3 regions of the Brevibacillus sp. HD3.3A genome follow, and region 1 is predicted to be linked to each of the others. Evidence: riboswitches for the same ligand, from Rfam matches in the RefSeq annotation. Region 1 holds a riboswitch; each other region holds the start of a gene.
The links. Region 1 has a riboswitch for cobalamin ahead of cobO (cob(I)yrinic acid a,c-diamide adenosyltransferase). Riboswitches for the same ligand answer to the same signal wherever they lie in the genome.

Region 1 (4,838 bases):
TCCGCCTGTGATGTACACCCAGACGACGAGCGTCAACACGGCGGCAAGCCACGGACTGAAGAGCGAAAGCCCTGCCTGGTGGACACCCCATAGCAAAATACCTATGACCAGCCCGACAGCCGGATACCAGTTGACGCTTTTTTTCCACGCCTCATCGGATGGGCGCAGCCACGGGACGGGAATCCGCGTAAAAAAGGCAATCGCGTGCCAAAATGCATTCATCCTTTGATCCTCCACGGGATTCCGGCCATTACCGCGTAGACGGCATCCGCCTGCCGTGCACTCTGTTGATTGACATCCCCGAGCACATCGGCGAACCATCTGCCCAGCCGATTCATCGCCACTCCGCCCAAGCCGACCTCGCTGGTGACTGCGATCACTTTTTGCGGGGAGCGGCTGACGAGGGCAAGCCACGCCTCCAGTTCCTGCAAAAGCGCTTCGGTATGCTCCTGGCTGCGCCACTGCGCTTCCTCGACGCTCATCAGCCGATTGCTCACCCATGTCGACAAGCAATCAATCAGCACGACCCCGTAGCCTGATGCAACGCTCTCGTAGTCGCAAAGCCGCTCCCCTACCTCGACGCTTCCCCATTGACTTGGACGGCGCTCTTTGTGCCGCTCGATCCGCTGCTTCATCTCTTCGTCCCAGGCTTGCCCCGTTGCTACGTAAAGAACTCGCTCGCCAGCCTGTTCGGCCAGCTCTTCGGCAAAGCGGCTCTTGCCGGAGCGAACGCCGCCTGTCACCAACACCAGACTCAACGCTTGCCGCCCCTTTCATCCCGCACCTCGCGCAAGACCGCCATCAGGCGAGCATTTTCCGCACTTCCGCGAACCGCGATGCGCACGTCATGGGCAGTCAGTCCGGGATACATCGCGCAATTGCGGATCAGCACCCCTTTTTTGCCAAGCCATTCTTGCAACTGGGCCGCCGGCAGCTCCCCCGGCGAGCGAACGAGCAAGAAGTTCGCCTCTCCCGGCCACACTTGCCATCCCAGCTCCTTGCCGACGAAGTCGAGCAATTTGGCCCGCTCTTCGGCGATCAGGCTGCGGGTTTTTCGCTCGTACTCCTGCTCTATCAGGCACAGTTCCCCCGCCAAAAGGGCCAGCGCATTCACGCTCCAGCTCACTTGCTTTTGCCGCATGTTGGCGATCGCGTCCGGATGGGCGATCGCGTATCCCAGACGCAGACCGGGAATCGCATACATTTTCGTCATCGACCGCATCAAAATGACCCGAGGAAAGCTCTCCAGGCGACTCGCCAGCGTAAATTGCCGTTCTTCCGCCACGAAATCGAGAAAAGCTTCGTCCACGACCAGCCAGGTGCCTGTCTCTGCCGCCCAGTCCGCCATTTGCAACAGCTCCTGCGGCTCGTACAAGATCCCGGTCGGGTTGTTCGGCGAGCCGACAAATACGAGATCAGCCTGTTCAAACAGCTTGTACAGCTCGGCATGATCCGGCTTGTAGCCGTTCTCTGCTTTTCCGTAGCAACCAATGACACGCGCGCCAAACTGCTCGGAAAGCTCTGCATATTCCGAAAAGCACGGATACACGACGCCGACTGTCTCTGGTTGCAGCCCGAGAATCGCCAAAGCCATCGCTTCCGCCGCTCCATTGGCTGGCAAAAGATATGCTTCCGGCAGTCCGAGACGCTTCGCCAGCGCCTGGCGAAACTCGCGGTGTCCCGGGTCCGGATAGCGCAACACCGCAGACAGCGAATCCAGCAGCATGTCCCTGACCCGTTCCGGCATGCCGAGCGGATTGATATTGGCGCTGAAATCGAGAAACTCTCCAGGCTTTACGCCAAAGCGTTGCGAGGCGGTCAGCAAGTCGCCACCGTGACCATACGTTTCCAGCACGTTCATTAAAATTCTACCCCCAGCACTGCTGGTATTCCTTCGTCATAGTAATGCTTGAGCGGCTTCATTTCTGTCACCAGATCAGCCATGTCCATCACTTCCTGCTTGGCGCTCCGCCCCGTCACGACCAGATGCACATGGCTCGGCCTGTTTTGAATCGCTTCCAAAACATCCGACAGCGGCAGCACATCGTCAATGGGAAAACGATCGATCGCCAGCGCGTTGTTCAGCTCGTCCAAAATCACGACGTCATACGCTCCCGAAGACAGCTTTTCCCGGGCAAAAGCCCACGCCTCCTTGAGCGCTTCCCGATGCTCCTCTGGCGTCTTCGTCCACGTAAAGCCTACGCCCTTTTGCACGATCTCGATGCCGAGCTTGTCAAAAATGATTTTCTCTCCATACGTCCGCTCAGGCGACTTGATGAACTGAATCATAATCACCTTTTTCCCCCGCCCGGTCGCCCGTACAGCCAGGCCCACCGCTGCTGTCGTCTTTCCTTTTCCGTCTCCGGTATAGACCAAAAACAGTCCACGTTTATTGCTCACAACGCACACCCCCAGATTGAAGTGAAGACCTTGCTGTCATTTTGACCCTACATACTTTTCAGGGCCCCCGTCAGTTACCTAAAAAAGGATAGTTTTCTCCAGCCCTTTTCAGGTACTTTTCGGGGACCCCATTGTCCAGTCCAAAAAGTGTCAGCGATTGCTTGTCAGGCGCACAAAAAAACGCTTTGTTTTCCAAAATCTAGAAGGAAAACAAAGCGCGGATAGCTGACAAAAACAATCCTCACCTCTTCCTTTGACCCGAAGGAAAACAGTGCATACACCAAAACAGGCAGGTTTCCTGGCTCAAGGATCATCACTCTTCTTCTCCTTCCCGCCTCGTAGTGGGGCAGTGGATGGCGCCGTTGCCAGGAAGAAGAGCTACTCTTTTACAGTGGCGGGACCGCGTTGGCATTTCACCAAACTTCCCTTTTAACCCTGTCTTTCACGAAATAAGCACTCGCAAAAACACAAGGACCTGTTTTCTATCCTATTCAAATGTCGTTCATTCATTTCAATAACACTCACTTGTTTTAATAATAGCAAATGCTACCGTGGATTCAAGCAAAAGCTGCAAATCGGAGAGGGAAAATGGAAAAACACGGAAAATCCGAGGGAGCGATTCTTGCAAACAACGAAAAAAGCCAGCCTGAGCTGACTTTTAAACTTCCCATCATTAACCAGCGAGGAAATCAGCCAAGATCACTTCCATGTCAAACGGGGTAATCCCCTCTTCCATGGAAAAAACCGTGTCTGCTTCCTCCATCCGGTCGGTAATCGTCCCTCTCGCCTGTGCGTGCAGGGTGAACAGCTCGTGCAAGGTCGGCTTCACAAGTGTCGTCAGCGCGCGGCCCATCCATTCGATACCGCCGCCATTTGCCTCTACGTTGTTGACGAAGCGCGGATGCGAACGCAGCGCGATGTCCGTCCAAATGACTTTTCGCTCTGCCAGATCGAGAATGACCGGGAGGCAGATCGTCGAACGGGCAGCGATGTCGGCTTTATCCTGAACTGTCAACGGTTCAAAAACTTCGCCGGACTCGGGCTGACTGCGGATCATCCAGCCTGCGAAGCACTCCGGCAAATCGCAATACGGCTGGCTCGTAAACGAGTTCAGTGACATCACGACATAGCGCCCGCCGTATCGAAGCACTGACTCGATATCGACATCGATGAACTCGCACGCTCCGTTCGGCGCCTGTACGACATCGCCGCTATGGCAGGCGCGATACTTCGCGGACCGCAAATTGGTGTAGGACACATGCTCCATGTACGTCCACTTCTCGTCATACAGGACAGCGGACAAATCGATATCTACCCGCCCGGTAGGGACATCGTTGACGATCCCTTCCTTCCACCAGGTGAAAAAGCGGATCGTGCTCCCCTCGGGGATCGGCAGTCTGGAGCCGCGCGCTATCGTGCGCAACGCCTTGCTTGCCGATCTTTGGGAAAAAGGCACCAGTTGCTCGTGCAATTGCGGGTCGATATAAACTTTTCCGAGAGCAGGCAAGGCAGAAAAGCGCTGAATCAACACCTCGCGACATATCCCGGCTGCACGCGCGCGCTGTTCATCCGCCAGCCGTGGAAGCGCATTGGGGATCGCCTGTACTTTTGCCACTTCTCCTTTTGGAAAGAACGTTCGCCACTCACCGTATCGCTCCCGCTTGTCAAAGTGATTCATCACCTGCAAAAGGACGGGGGTCGATACAGAAGTCGCTATCTGCTCAAAGGAGCGCAACACCTGATCGCCCGCTTCCGTCAAGCGAAGCATGTGATCCAGCCGTCGGGCAAATTCACCTGGCCGTTGCATCAGCAATCTGGTCGCTTCTTTTATATCGCACGCCAGGATCGCCAGCTCGACCTGACTGTTGAAAGTCTCGATGCGCCGATTGTTGCGCAAAATATCAAACGCTTCCGCTGCCCGCGGATAACGGTCTTTGTATTCAAAAGGATGCAAAATCTCCCCGAGGCGAATCCAGCGGTTTTTATAGCGCTGCATGTCTTCCGCCAGGTTCGGGCTTGCTTCCAGCAATCGAAGCAACAGCCTGCGCTCGGCCCGTCTGAACTTGCGAAACTTCGCAGGGGCAGCCAGGCTGACATCCCCGTCGGACAGAGCCGCCGCCAGTCGCAGAACATCTGTCGACGTCTTGCAATATTTCGCCAAAAAGTCAGGCGGCATTTTGTCGGCCCGAAGCAACATGCTCGCCACGACAGCGGCATTTTCCTTGTGCGGGATTTCCGGCGGCAAAGCTTCCGCAATCCCTTTGCAACCGTGAATCAAGCCTTTCAAGTCTTCCTTGTCCTGAGCGGAGAGCGAACTGTTCGCCCGCAGCATGTTCATGCCTATTTGCAGCAGCTCTTCGTCCGTTCCCAGTTGAATCACTTTCAAACGGGATTCTTTCAGGAGCGGCAGCCGCTTTTTCACTTCATGCACGGGAAGC
Region 2 (4,838 bases), 2.8 Mb from region 1:
GACTTTGGCGCAGCGAGAGGGGACGAAAACAATGACAGACAAACAGAAATTCGAAGGCTTCAAACAGCAGTTGATTCACGACAACGAGCAGCAGTACGGCGAAGAAATCCGGGCCAAGTACGGCGACGAGCGAGTAGAGCGTGCCAATCGGAAAATCAAAGAGATGAGCGAGGAAGAGTATGCGCAAGTCGAGCAATTGAACGAAAAGCTGCACGCGACGCTGAAGCAAGCGTTTGCCAGCGGCGATCCGGGCAGCGAGCTGGCCCAGCAGGCAGCCGATTTGCATCGCCAGTGGCTCAGCTTTTACTGGGACAGCTACAGCAAGGAGGCGCACGCAGGCGTGGCTCAGATGTATGTCGATGATCCGAGATTTACGGCTTACTACGACAAGGAGCAGCCTGGCCTGGCAGCATTCCTGCGCGACGCTGTCGTCATTTACACACAAGCCTAATGACTAGCGAAAAACTTCCCCTGAACCGCGCATGCTTTTGGCGGTTCGGGGGAGTTTTTTGTTTAGGCGCTATTTTCTTTTGTGTTTGTTATGTTATATAATTGTTCATTATCTGATACAAAATGCAAAGAGAGGAGCACTCTGGTGGAATCAATACAGACGATCATTGGAGCAAACTTGGAGACGATTCGCAAAAAGCGGGGCTTGAGCCTCGATAAAGTAGCGGAGCTGACGGGCGTAAGCAAAGGCATGCTGCACCAGATTGAGCGCGGCGATTCCCAGCCGACGGTGACGACCTTGTGGAAAATGGCAACAGGTCTGCAAGTGTCGTTCTCATCGCTGTTGAAGGCGCCGGACAGTGCCGTTTCTTTTGTGTCAATCGCAGACGTGTCGCCCATCATCGAAGACAACGGCTTGTGCCGGGCGTATTTGCAGTTTCCTTTTGATCCGATGACCAAGCTGGAAATGTTTCGCATCGAGCTTGACCCGGGGGCAAGCTACTCGTCGACTCCACACAATGAAGGCGTCTACGAGTACATTACCGTCAGCGCGGGCGAGTTTTGCCTGAAAATCAAGGACGAACGGTTTCGCATGTCGGAAGGAGACGGCATCCGTTTTGCTGGAAACGTTCCCCATCAGTACAGCAATGAAGGCGAAAAGCAAGCCGTCATTCAGGTCGTGATGTATTACGCAGAGCCTTAGCTATAACCATACCTGTCGTTCATTTAACGAAAACGTGTAAAAGGAAAGGAGCAAAACTAATGCAGCGATTAAAAGAAAGCGCGCAGAAAGTGCAAGCGAGATTGCAACAATTGGGGTATGACAATCAGGTGGTCGAACTGCCGGATAGCACCCGCACAGCTGCGGAGGCAGCGCAAGCGATCGGATGCGAGGTCGCGCAAATTGCCAAGTCGATCATTTTTCGCCGGAAGACGACGGACAAGCCTGTTCTGGTCGTGGCAAGCGGCACAAACCGGATCGACGAAAAGCTGCTCGCGCAATGGATGCAGGAGAAGCCGGGAAAAGCAGATGCCGATTTTGTGCGCGAAAAAACCGGATTTGTCATCGGCGGTGTCTCGCCCGTCGGACATCTGGAACCGATTGAGACGTGGATTGATGAGGATTTGCTTCGCTTCGAAGTCATCTGGGCGGCTGCCGGGCATCCGAACGCTGTTTTTTCGCTGACGCCAAAGCAACTGGTACAAATGACGAATGGCGAAGTAGCGCGCATCGCTTCCCGCCCGTAACCAGCCAAGAAACGGCAAAGCCCTCTCGAATCCGGGCACGATCAATGGTAAAGTGGAAATATTCACACGATATCAAGTTGGCAGGGGGAGAAAAATCGATGCAACCTACTGAACCGATTTCCTTGGGACACCGCATCCATCTGATTGACGGCTTTGACATGGGCTGGGCGGAGCGGACGGGAACGTATGTAATAGCAGAGGAACAATTGACGCTTGTCGAGACAGGGCCAAGCCCGTCCGTGCCGTACATTGTGGCAGGATTGCACAAGCTCGGCTTTTCGCCGGAGCAAGTCAAATACATCATCGTGACGCACATTCATCTGGATCACGCGGGTGGGGCAGGCTTGTTTTTGCGCGAATGCCCGCAGGCCAAAATCGTGGTGCATCCAAAAGGAGCGCGCCATCTGGTGGACCCGAGTCGCTTGATTGCGGGAGCGAAAGCCGTTTACCAGGACGATTTCAACCGCCTGTTCGATCCGATTGTGGCGATTCCCGAGGAGCGAATCTTGGTGCGAAAAGACGGAGACACCTTGCCGATCGGGCCGAACTGTGTCCTTGAATTTTTGGATTCGCCCGGCCATGCGAACCATCATTTCAGCATTTACGATCCGGTTAGCCGCGGCATGTTCACAGGTGATACAGCGGGCGTTTTTTATCCGCAGCTCCAAAAAGACGGATTGCATTTCGTTTTGCCGTCCACGTCTCCAAATCAGTTCGATCCGCAGGCGATGCTTGCGTCTATCGAGCGTTTTCGCAAGCGCGAACTCCAGCGTATCTACTTCGGGCATTTTGGCATGACGGAAGAAGTGGAGGACGTCTATCGGCAAGTGGCAGAGTGGCTTCCCGTATTCGTGGCAGAAGGCGAGGCGGCCGTTTCCGCCGGGCTTGGCACGGAGCAATTGGGGGACAGGCTGTTCGCTCTTGTCAGCCAGCATCTGAAAGCGCGCGGCATTGCCGAGCAGCATGAAGTGATGAGCGTCCTGCGACTGGATTTGCAGGTGTGCGCGATGGGAATTATCGATTACTTGCACAAGCGCAAACAGTAATTTTCGTCGGTTAGGCAAAAGGCTAGTGGCTGCTGCAGGTTGACGGGTAGCCTGGGCCTGCGTTTTGGTGCAAAATGACGCATTCTTTTTTGGGCCAAGGAATGCTATGATGGTGGGTGAGTCTTAGCTTGCAGGCACAAACAACTGAATACAGCAAGCAGGTGCCTCGTCTGTCATGGGCGAGGTGAAAAGGGAAGCCGGTGCAAATCCGGCGCGGTCCCGCCACTGTAAAGCGGCTGTCGCAAGCCGCAAGCCAGGAGACCTGCCTGTTTGCATGATGTGCCTGCGCCTTCGCGGAAAGGTTCGGCCCGTTCAGGACTTTTTGGCGTGACCAGATCGTTCTGGCAAGTCGACCCTTTTGTTTCCCGCTGGAAGCGAAGGGGTTTTTCTATGCTAAGAATCAACCAGTTGCCCAGAAAGGAAGTTATACATATGAAACGTTCGTGGAAACTGCTCATGCCCATGGTCATTGCTGCAAGCTTGGTCGGCTGCACAGGCAATGGCAACACGCAAACAGCCCCTGCTCCAAAGACAGAGGCGCCACAGACAACACCACAGGAAACAACGGCCAAAGCGACTGTCTACCCGCTGACGGTCAAGGATTCGACGGGAAAAGAAGTGACCTTGCAAAAAGAGCCGCAGCGGATTGTCTCCACCTCTCCGGGTGAAACAGAGATTTTGTTCGCACTCGGCCTGAACGACCGGATCGTCGGGGTGTCCGACTACGACGATTATCCGGCAGAAGCTGCCACGAAGCCGAAAGTGGGCGGTGTCGTCAAGCCGAGCGAAGAGGCGATTCTCGCCCAGTCGCCTGATCTGGTCATCGGCGGAATCTCGATGGATGAGCCTGTCGCTGCGAAGCTGAAAACGTTGGGCATGCCTGTTTACGTGACTCACCCGCAAAAAATGGATGAGATATTTGACAACATTTTGGCGATGGGTGTCATTACAAACAGACAGGAGCAGGCGGAAAAAGTAGTCGCAAGCATGAAGCAGGACATCGCGCGCGTGCAGGAAGCGGTCAAAGCGGTGAAGCCGGAAGACAAGAAAAAAGTGTACCTGGAATTTTCGCCGGGCTGGACGGTGGGCAAAGGGGAATTTCTGGATGAGCTGATTTCACTGGCAGGCGCGACAAACATTGCCGCTGATACCCAAGGGTGGAACCCGATCAGCGAAGAAAAGATTTTAAAAAGCGATCCTGACGTCATTTTGTATGCAAAAGGCATTACGGACGACAAGACAGGGAAAAAGCTGGAGGACATCATTGCGAACCGCAACGGCTGGGACAAGATGAAGGCGATCCGCGACAAGCAGATTTTCGGGATGGAGCAAAATTTGCTTTCGCGCCCGGGACCGCGGATTACCCAAGGTTTGATCGAGGTAGCCAAAGCGATTTACCCTGATCTGGTGAAATAAAATGAAGAAGCAGTTGCTTTTATGGGGAGGGGCCAGCAGTCTGATCCTGCTGGCATCGGCGGTAGTCAGCATTTCGATGGGAGCGGCATCGCTTCCGCTTTCGCAAGTATGGCTGATCTTGTTGCATCAGCTCCCCGGCATGTCGGACTTGGTTGCCGTGACATGGCCGGATTCGTCCGAGCAAATCGTGATGAAAGTGCGTTTTCCCCGCGTCATCCTGGCGATTCTGGTAGGGGCTTGCCTGTCGCTTGCGGGCGCCGGATTTCAAGGGGTGCTGCGCAATCCGCTCGCAGACCCGTTTACGATGGGAGTGGCATCCGGAGCTGCTGTCGGTGCCGCTTTTCTGATCCTGTTTGGCTTGCAATTCGCTTTTCTCGGGGAATGGAGCACGCCTGTGGTCGCCTTTTTGACGGGGCTGTGCAGTCTGTGGATTGTACTGTCGCTGGCGAAGACACAGGGCAAGCTGCAAACAGAGACGCTCATTTTATCCGGGGTCGTCATTCAGGCGTTTCTCGGTTCGCTCGTCTCTTTTATGGTGTCCTTGTCGAACCAGACGGTGAACGAAATCGTCTTTTGGCTGATGGGCAGCTTGTCGTTTCGCGGCTGGGCTTTTACGTATGTACTGATTCCGTATGTGCTGATCGGTGTAATCATCCTTGTTGGCTATGCCCGTTCCTT
Region 3 (4,838 bases), 1.4 Mb from region 1:
AGCTGCCGACCATTCGCAAGATCGAGAGCGGCATTTTCGAACTGGAAAGCAAGCTCCCGGAGATTCATGCGGCAGGTCAGAAAGTGTTGGAGATCGAAAAAAAGCTGCCGGACATTCATGAAAAAGCGCAAATCATCCCGGAAGTGGAGAAGCGCATCCCCGAGATTAACCAGGCGGCCGATGCTCTTTTGAAGATTCAGCAAAACTGGCCGCGCATCAACGACGCTGCTTCCGCCGTCATCGCGATGGAAGAAAAGCTGCCGATGATCGATCAGGCGGTCGGGCGCATCGTCGAGCTGGACCAAAACTTCGGCAAAGTGACCAATGCGGTGACTACGGCCACGCAAAAGGCCAGTCAGGCAATTGAGATTGTTTCGGCGGCACAAAATGCCTTGCCGCGCATCGGAGAATTGGCTGACAAGGGAGTCGATTTTGCCGATCGGCTCAATCAATTTTTCACGGCGCATGACGGCGCTTTTGAAACAATCGCTCCGCTCATCAAGCAAAATCTCATTTTGGCTCAGCAGGCGTCCGATGCGCTTGTGCAACTGACAGACAGGCTGCTGCAAATCAATCCCGAACGATTGCCTACAGCTGCCGAAGTGCAGGCTGTGTCTGACAAGCTAGGCAAAGCTGCGCGTATCGTCGAACACACCTCTGCGCTGGTCGACAAGCTGAACCGCTACATTCCGGGGCAGCCGCTGACGCCTTTTTCCGAGCGGCTCCATAAGCTGGAGGAGAAAATGCATCGGCAAATCGAGATTCTCGATACGATAGCAAAAGCGTTGGCAGACGGGAAAAAGCCCGCAAGAGACTTGAGCGAGAGTCTGAATCAGTTGGCGAAAAACACGAGTGCGGAGCTGGGAGACATCCTGGCGCGCTACGATAGCGAAATCGTTCCGAAAATCGCGGAGGGCATTGAAAAGCTGAAAACAGTCGTGGGCGATTCCGCCGAACTGCTGCAAAAAGCAAAAGACAAGCTGCCGGATATCGAGGCGATTTTGAAAGAGACAAAAGCCGGACTGGAACTGGGGCTGGCCGAGCTGAAACGAATCGAGCAGGAGCTGCCGCAGATTCAGGCGCGGGTCCATGAACTGGCGCAAACGTTGCAAAGCAAGTCCGAAGCGTTTGCCAAAGCGATCCACACGGCAGCGCCGTTCCTCAAGCAGCATTTGCCAGAAATCAAGCAAAAGCTCGACCAGGCGGCTGGCTTCATCCAAAACGATTTGCCGCAAGCCGAGGCGGAGCTGACCAAGCTGGCTGACTTTGTCCGCAACAAGCTGCCTGAGGTGGAGAACGGCGTCCACCGGGTAGCCGAGCTGGTGCGCGATGATCTGCCCAAGCTGGAGAGTGCGATTGCGCAAGCGGCGGACAAGCTGAGAGAGGTCGAGGCGAACAATCACTTTGCCGATCTCGCCAAGCTGCTGCGCGGGGATATCAAGCGAGAGAGCGAGTTTTTGGCAAGTCCGGTGCAGATCAAGGAAAACCGCAAATATCCGATTCCCAACTACGGTTCGGCAATGTCGCCTTTTTACGGAGTATTGTCGCTATGGGTAGGAGCGACCTTGCTGATTTCTTTGCTCAAACCAGACCCGGAGAACCCGGACGGACGCTACAAGCCGTACCAGCTGTACCTTGGCCGTCTGGGCACATTCGTGACAATCGGGCTGTTCCAGGCACTGTGTATTACGCTCGGTGACTTTTACATTTTGGAAGCGTATGTGGCGGACAAAGTTCCGTTTGTCCTTTTCGCGATGCTCGTCAGTATGGTGTTCGTGACGATCACGTATACGCTGTTGTCGGTATTCGGCAATGTCGGCAAGGGTATCGCGATCATTTTCATGGTCTTCCAGTTTTCCAGCTCCGGGGGCACGTTCCCGATCAGCATGACGGCGCCTTTTTTCCAGGCACTCAATCCGTTTATGCCGTTCACCTACGCGATCAGTTTGTTGCGTGAAGGGGTCGGGGGCGTCCTCTGGGAGACGGCGATTCGGGATATTCTCATGCTGTGCGGCTTCATCGGCATCAGTCTGTTTATTGCGCTGGCCTTGAAACGACCGCTGAGCGGGCTGATTCAAAAATCGATGGAAAATGCGAAGAAAACGAAGATCATCGGGTAATCCGCTCGGCCATGATGCCAGCCTGTCAGTAGATGGGCTGGCTTTTTCTATGGCTGAAATATCCAATATTTAGCAAAGAAAAGAATTGTTAATTTTCAAAATAACTGATATATTGAGAGCAAACTTCATACGTGTACAAACAGGTGCAGATAAATTCAACACTTTTATCTGCTTAAAAGGGAAGTTCGGTTCGAATCCGACGCTGTCCCGCAACTGTAATTGGGAGCGATTCGAAGATACCACTGTTTTCGCCAGCCGAAAATGGGAAGGTTCGAAAAGCGATGATCATAAGCCAGGAGACCTGCCTGTTTGAGCGCAACATCAATACCTACGAGGATAGGGGGTGTTAAGTGCGAGATGGATAGGCGTGTTTTTGATTTTCACAATCAGCATGCTTATTTCGGTATTCATTCGCCTCTTAACAACTTCTGCGGAAGTTGTTTTTTTGTGCGGATTTTCAGGAGGGTACGTGACGGATGAGTGATTTTTTGTTTGGAACGGTGGAGTATTTCACCAACGATTTTCAGGCGTGCATTATGAACAACTTGACGATAGAGAACCCGAGCGCGATCAAAGCGCATTACGCGAAATTAAAAGCAGAGGTCATCAGGCGAGCAGAAAATCAGGCAGATCAAGAAAAGCTTTTGCACAATCTCGACAAGGCTTATCAACGTCTAAAGGTCAACTTAATCGGGGCGGAGGATGAAGAGAATGGGAGCTGAAGAAAAGTTTTTTCCAGGTCTGGAAGGTGTGGTCGCTGCGGAAACGAGCATTTCCTTTTTGGATACGAAGCAAGGGGAAATCGTCATCAAAGGGTACGATTTGATCGAGCTGTCCAAAGCGCATCGTTACTTGGATATCGTCCATCTTTTGCTGGAAGAATCGTTGCCGAACGAACAGCAAAAGCGCGAAGTGGAAGAAAAGCTGAAAGCCGAGTACGACATACCGAACCAAGTATTCGACATGCTCAAGCTGCTGCCGGAAAAAACGCATCCGATGGACGGCTTGCGCACCGGGCTTTCTGCGCTTGCCGGATACGACAGCCAACTGGACAACTGCACGGCGCAAGCCAACAAGGAGCGGGCTTACAAGCTGCTGGGCAAAGTGCCGAACATCGTCGCCAACAGCTACCGCGTGATTCAAAAGGAAGCGCTGATCGCGCCGCTGCCGGAGCTGTCGTACAGTGCGAATTTCCTGTACATGATCACGGGCAAAATCCCGTCCGACTTTGAAGAAGCCATTTTCGACCGTTCGCTTGTTTTGTACAGCGAGCATGAGATGCCTAATTCGACGTTTACGGCACGCGTCATTGCCTCGACGATGTCGGATTTGTACGGGGCGTTGACCGGGGCGGTCGCTTCCTTGAAAGGGAACTTGCACGGCGGCGCGAACGAAGCGGTGATGCACATGCTGCTTGAGGCAGGCTCGGTCAAGGAGTTTGAAGCTTTGCTGGAGTCCAAGCTGGCCAACAAGGCGCGGATCATGGGCTTCGGGCACCGCGTGTACATGAAAAAGATCGACCCGCGCGCACTGATGATGAAGGACGCCCTGAAGCAATTGTGTGATGCAAAAGGCGACGACTTGCTGTACCAGATGTGCGAGGCAGGCGAAAAAATCATGGAGCGCGAGAAGGGCATTTACCCGAATCTGGACTACTACGCCGCTCCGGTTTACTGGATGCTGGGGATTCCGATTCCGCTGTACACACCGATCTTTTTCAGCGCAAGAACAGTGGGGCTGTGCGCACACGTCATCGAGCAGCATAGCCACAACCGCCTTTTCCGTCCACGGGTCAACTACATCGGCCAACGCCACGCCTAAATCCAATCCAAGCAGAAAGGAATGAGTCGCTTGTTGAAAATGAATGATCGCACGAAAACAGACCAGTTGCTGGAGGAGATCGCAGACTATGTGCTGACGAAGGAGATTACGAGCGAGGAGGCGTTCCAGACCGCGCGCTACGTGCTGTTGGACACGCTCGGATGCGGCATTTTGGCCTTGTCCTATCCCGAGTGCACGAAGCTTTTGGGGCCTATCGTCCCGGGCACAGTCGTTCCGAACGGCAGCCGTGTTCCCGGCACAGCGTATGTGCTTGATCCTGTGCGCGGAGCGTTCAACATCGGATGCATGATTCGCTGGCTCGACTACAACGATACGTGGCTGGCAGCCGAGTGGGGACATCCGTCCGACAACCTGGGAGGCATTTTGGCTGTAGCCGACTATGTGAGCCGTGTGCGCCTGGCAGAAGGAAAAGAACCGCTCGTCGTGCGCGATGTTTTGGAAATGATGGTGAAGGCGCACGAGATTCAGGGAGTGCTCGCGCTGGAAAACAGCTTGAACCGCGTGGGGCTTGATCACGTTCTGTTCGTCAAAATCGCCACGACTGCGGTCGTGACGAAGCTGCTGGGCGGGGGCCGGGAAGAGATCATTAACGCCTTGTCCAACGCATGGATCGACAATTCCAGCCTGCGCACTTATCGTCACGCACCGAATACGGGATCGCGCAAGTCATGGGCTGCGGGAGACGCGACCAGCCGGGGCGTGCATCTGGCATTGATGGCGCTAAAAGGCGAAATGGGTTACCCGTCCGCACTGTCTGCGCCAGGCTGGGGATTCCAGGACGTTTTGTTCAACAAAAAAGAACTGAAGCTCGCTCGACCGCTCGACTCCTACGTGATGGAGCACGTGCTGTTCAAAGTATCGTATCCGGCAGAGTTC

Region 2: it holds a riboswitch for cobalamin, as region 1 does, so the genes downstream of both, HP435_RS18750 (ABC transporter substrate-binding protein) here and cobO (cob(I)yrinic acid a,c-diamide adenosyltransferase) in region 1, are expected to answer to the same signal.
Region 3: it holds a riboswitch for cobalamin, as region 1 does, so the genes downstream of both, HP435_RS27950 (hypothetical protein) here and cobO (cob(I)yrinic acid a,c-diamide adenosyltransferase) in region 1, are expected to answer to the same signal.

What each region holds. Positions count from the first base shown of each region.
Region 1 covers NZ_CP085874.1:1,242,755-1,247,592, reverse strand. The annotation lists gene cobS (adenosylcobinamide-GDP ribazoletransferase) at 1-222, opposite strand, end outside; gene cobU (bifunctional adenosylcobinamide kinase/adenosylcobinamide-phosphate guanylyltransferase) at 219-749, opposite strand; gene cobD (threonine-phosphate decarboxylase CobD) at 755-1,861, opposite strand; gene cobO (cob(I)yrinic acid a,c-diamide adenosyltransferase) at 1,861-2,400, opposite strand; cobalamin riboswitch at 2,671-2,894, opposite strand; gene HP435_RS06265 (TerD family protein) at 3,074-4,838, opposite strand, start outside.
Region 2 covers NZ_CP085874.1:4,048,214-4,053,051, reverse strand. The annotation lists gene HP435_RS18770 (MerR family transcriptional regulator) at 1-451, shown strand, start outside; gene HP435_RS18765 (helix-turn-helix domain-containing protein) at 596-1,153, shown strand; gene HP435_RS18760 (YbaK/EbsC family protein) at 1,213-1,698, shown strand; gene HP435_RS18755 (MBL fold metallo-hydrolase) at 1,797-2,744, shown strand; cobalamin riboswitch at 2,887-3,029, shown strand; gene HP435_RS18750 (ABC transporter substrate-binding protein) at 3,177-4,160, shown strand; gene HP435_RS18745 (FecCD family ABC transporter permease) at 4,162-4,838, shown strand, end outside.
Region 3 covers NZ_CP085874.1:6,000,161-6,004,998, reverse strand. The annotation lists gene HP435_RS27955 (YhgE/Pip domain-containing protein) at 1-2,120, shown strand, start outside; cobalamin riboswitch at 2,245-2,444, shown strand; gene HP435_RS27950 (hypothetical protein) at 2,597-2,842, shown strand; gene mmgD (citrate synthase) at 2,832-3,941, shown strand; gene HP435_RS27940 (bifunctional 2-methylcitrate dehydratase/aconitate hydratase) at 3,981-4,838, shown strand, end outside.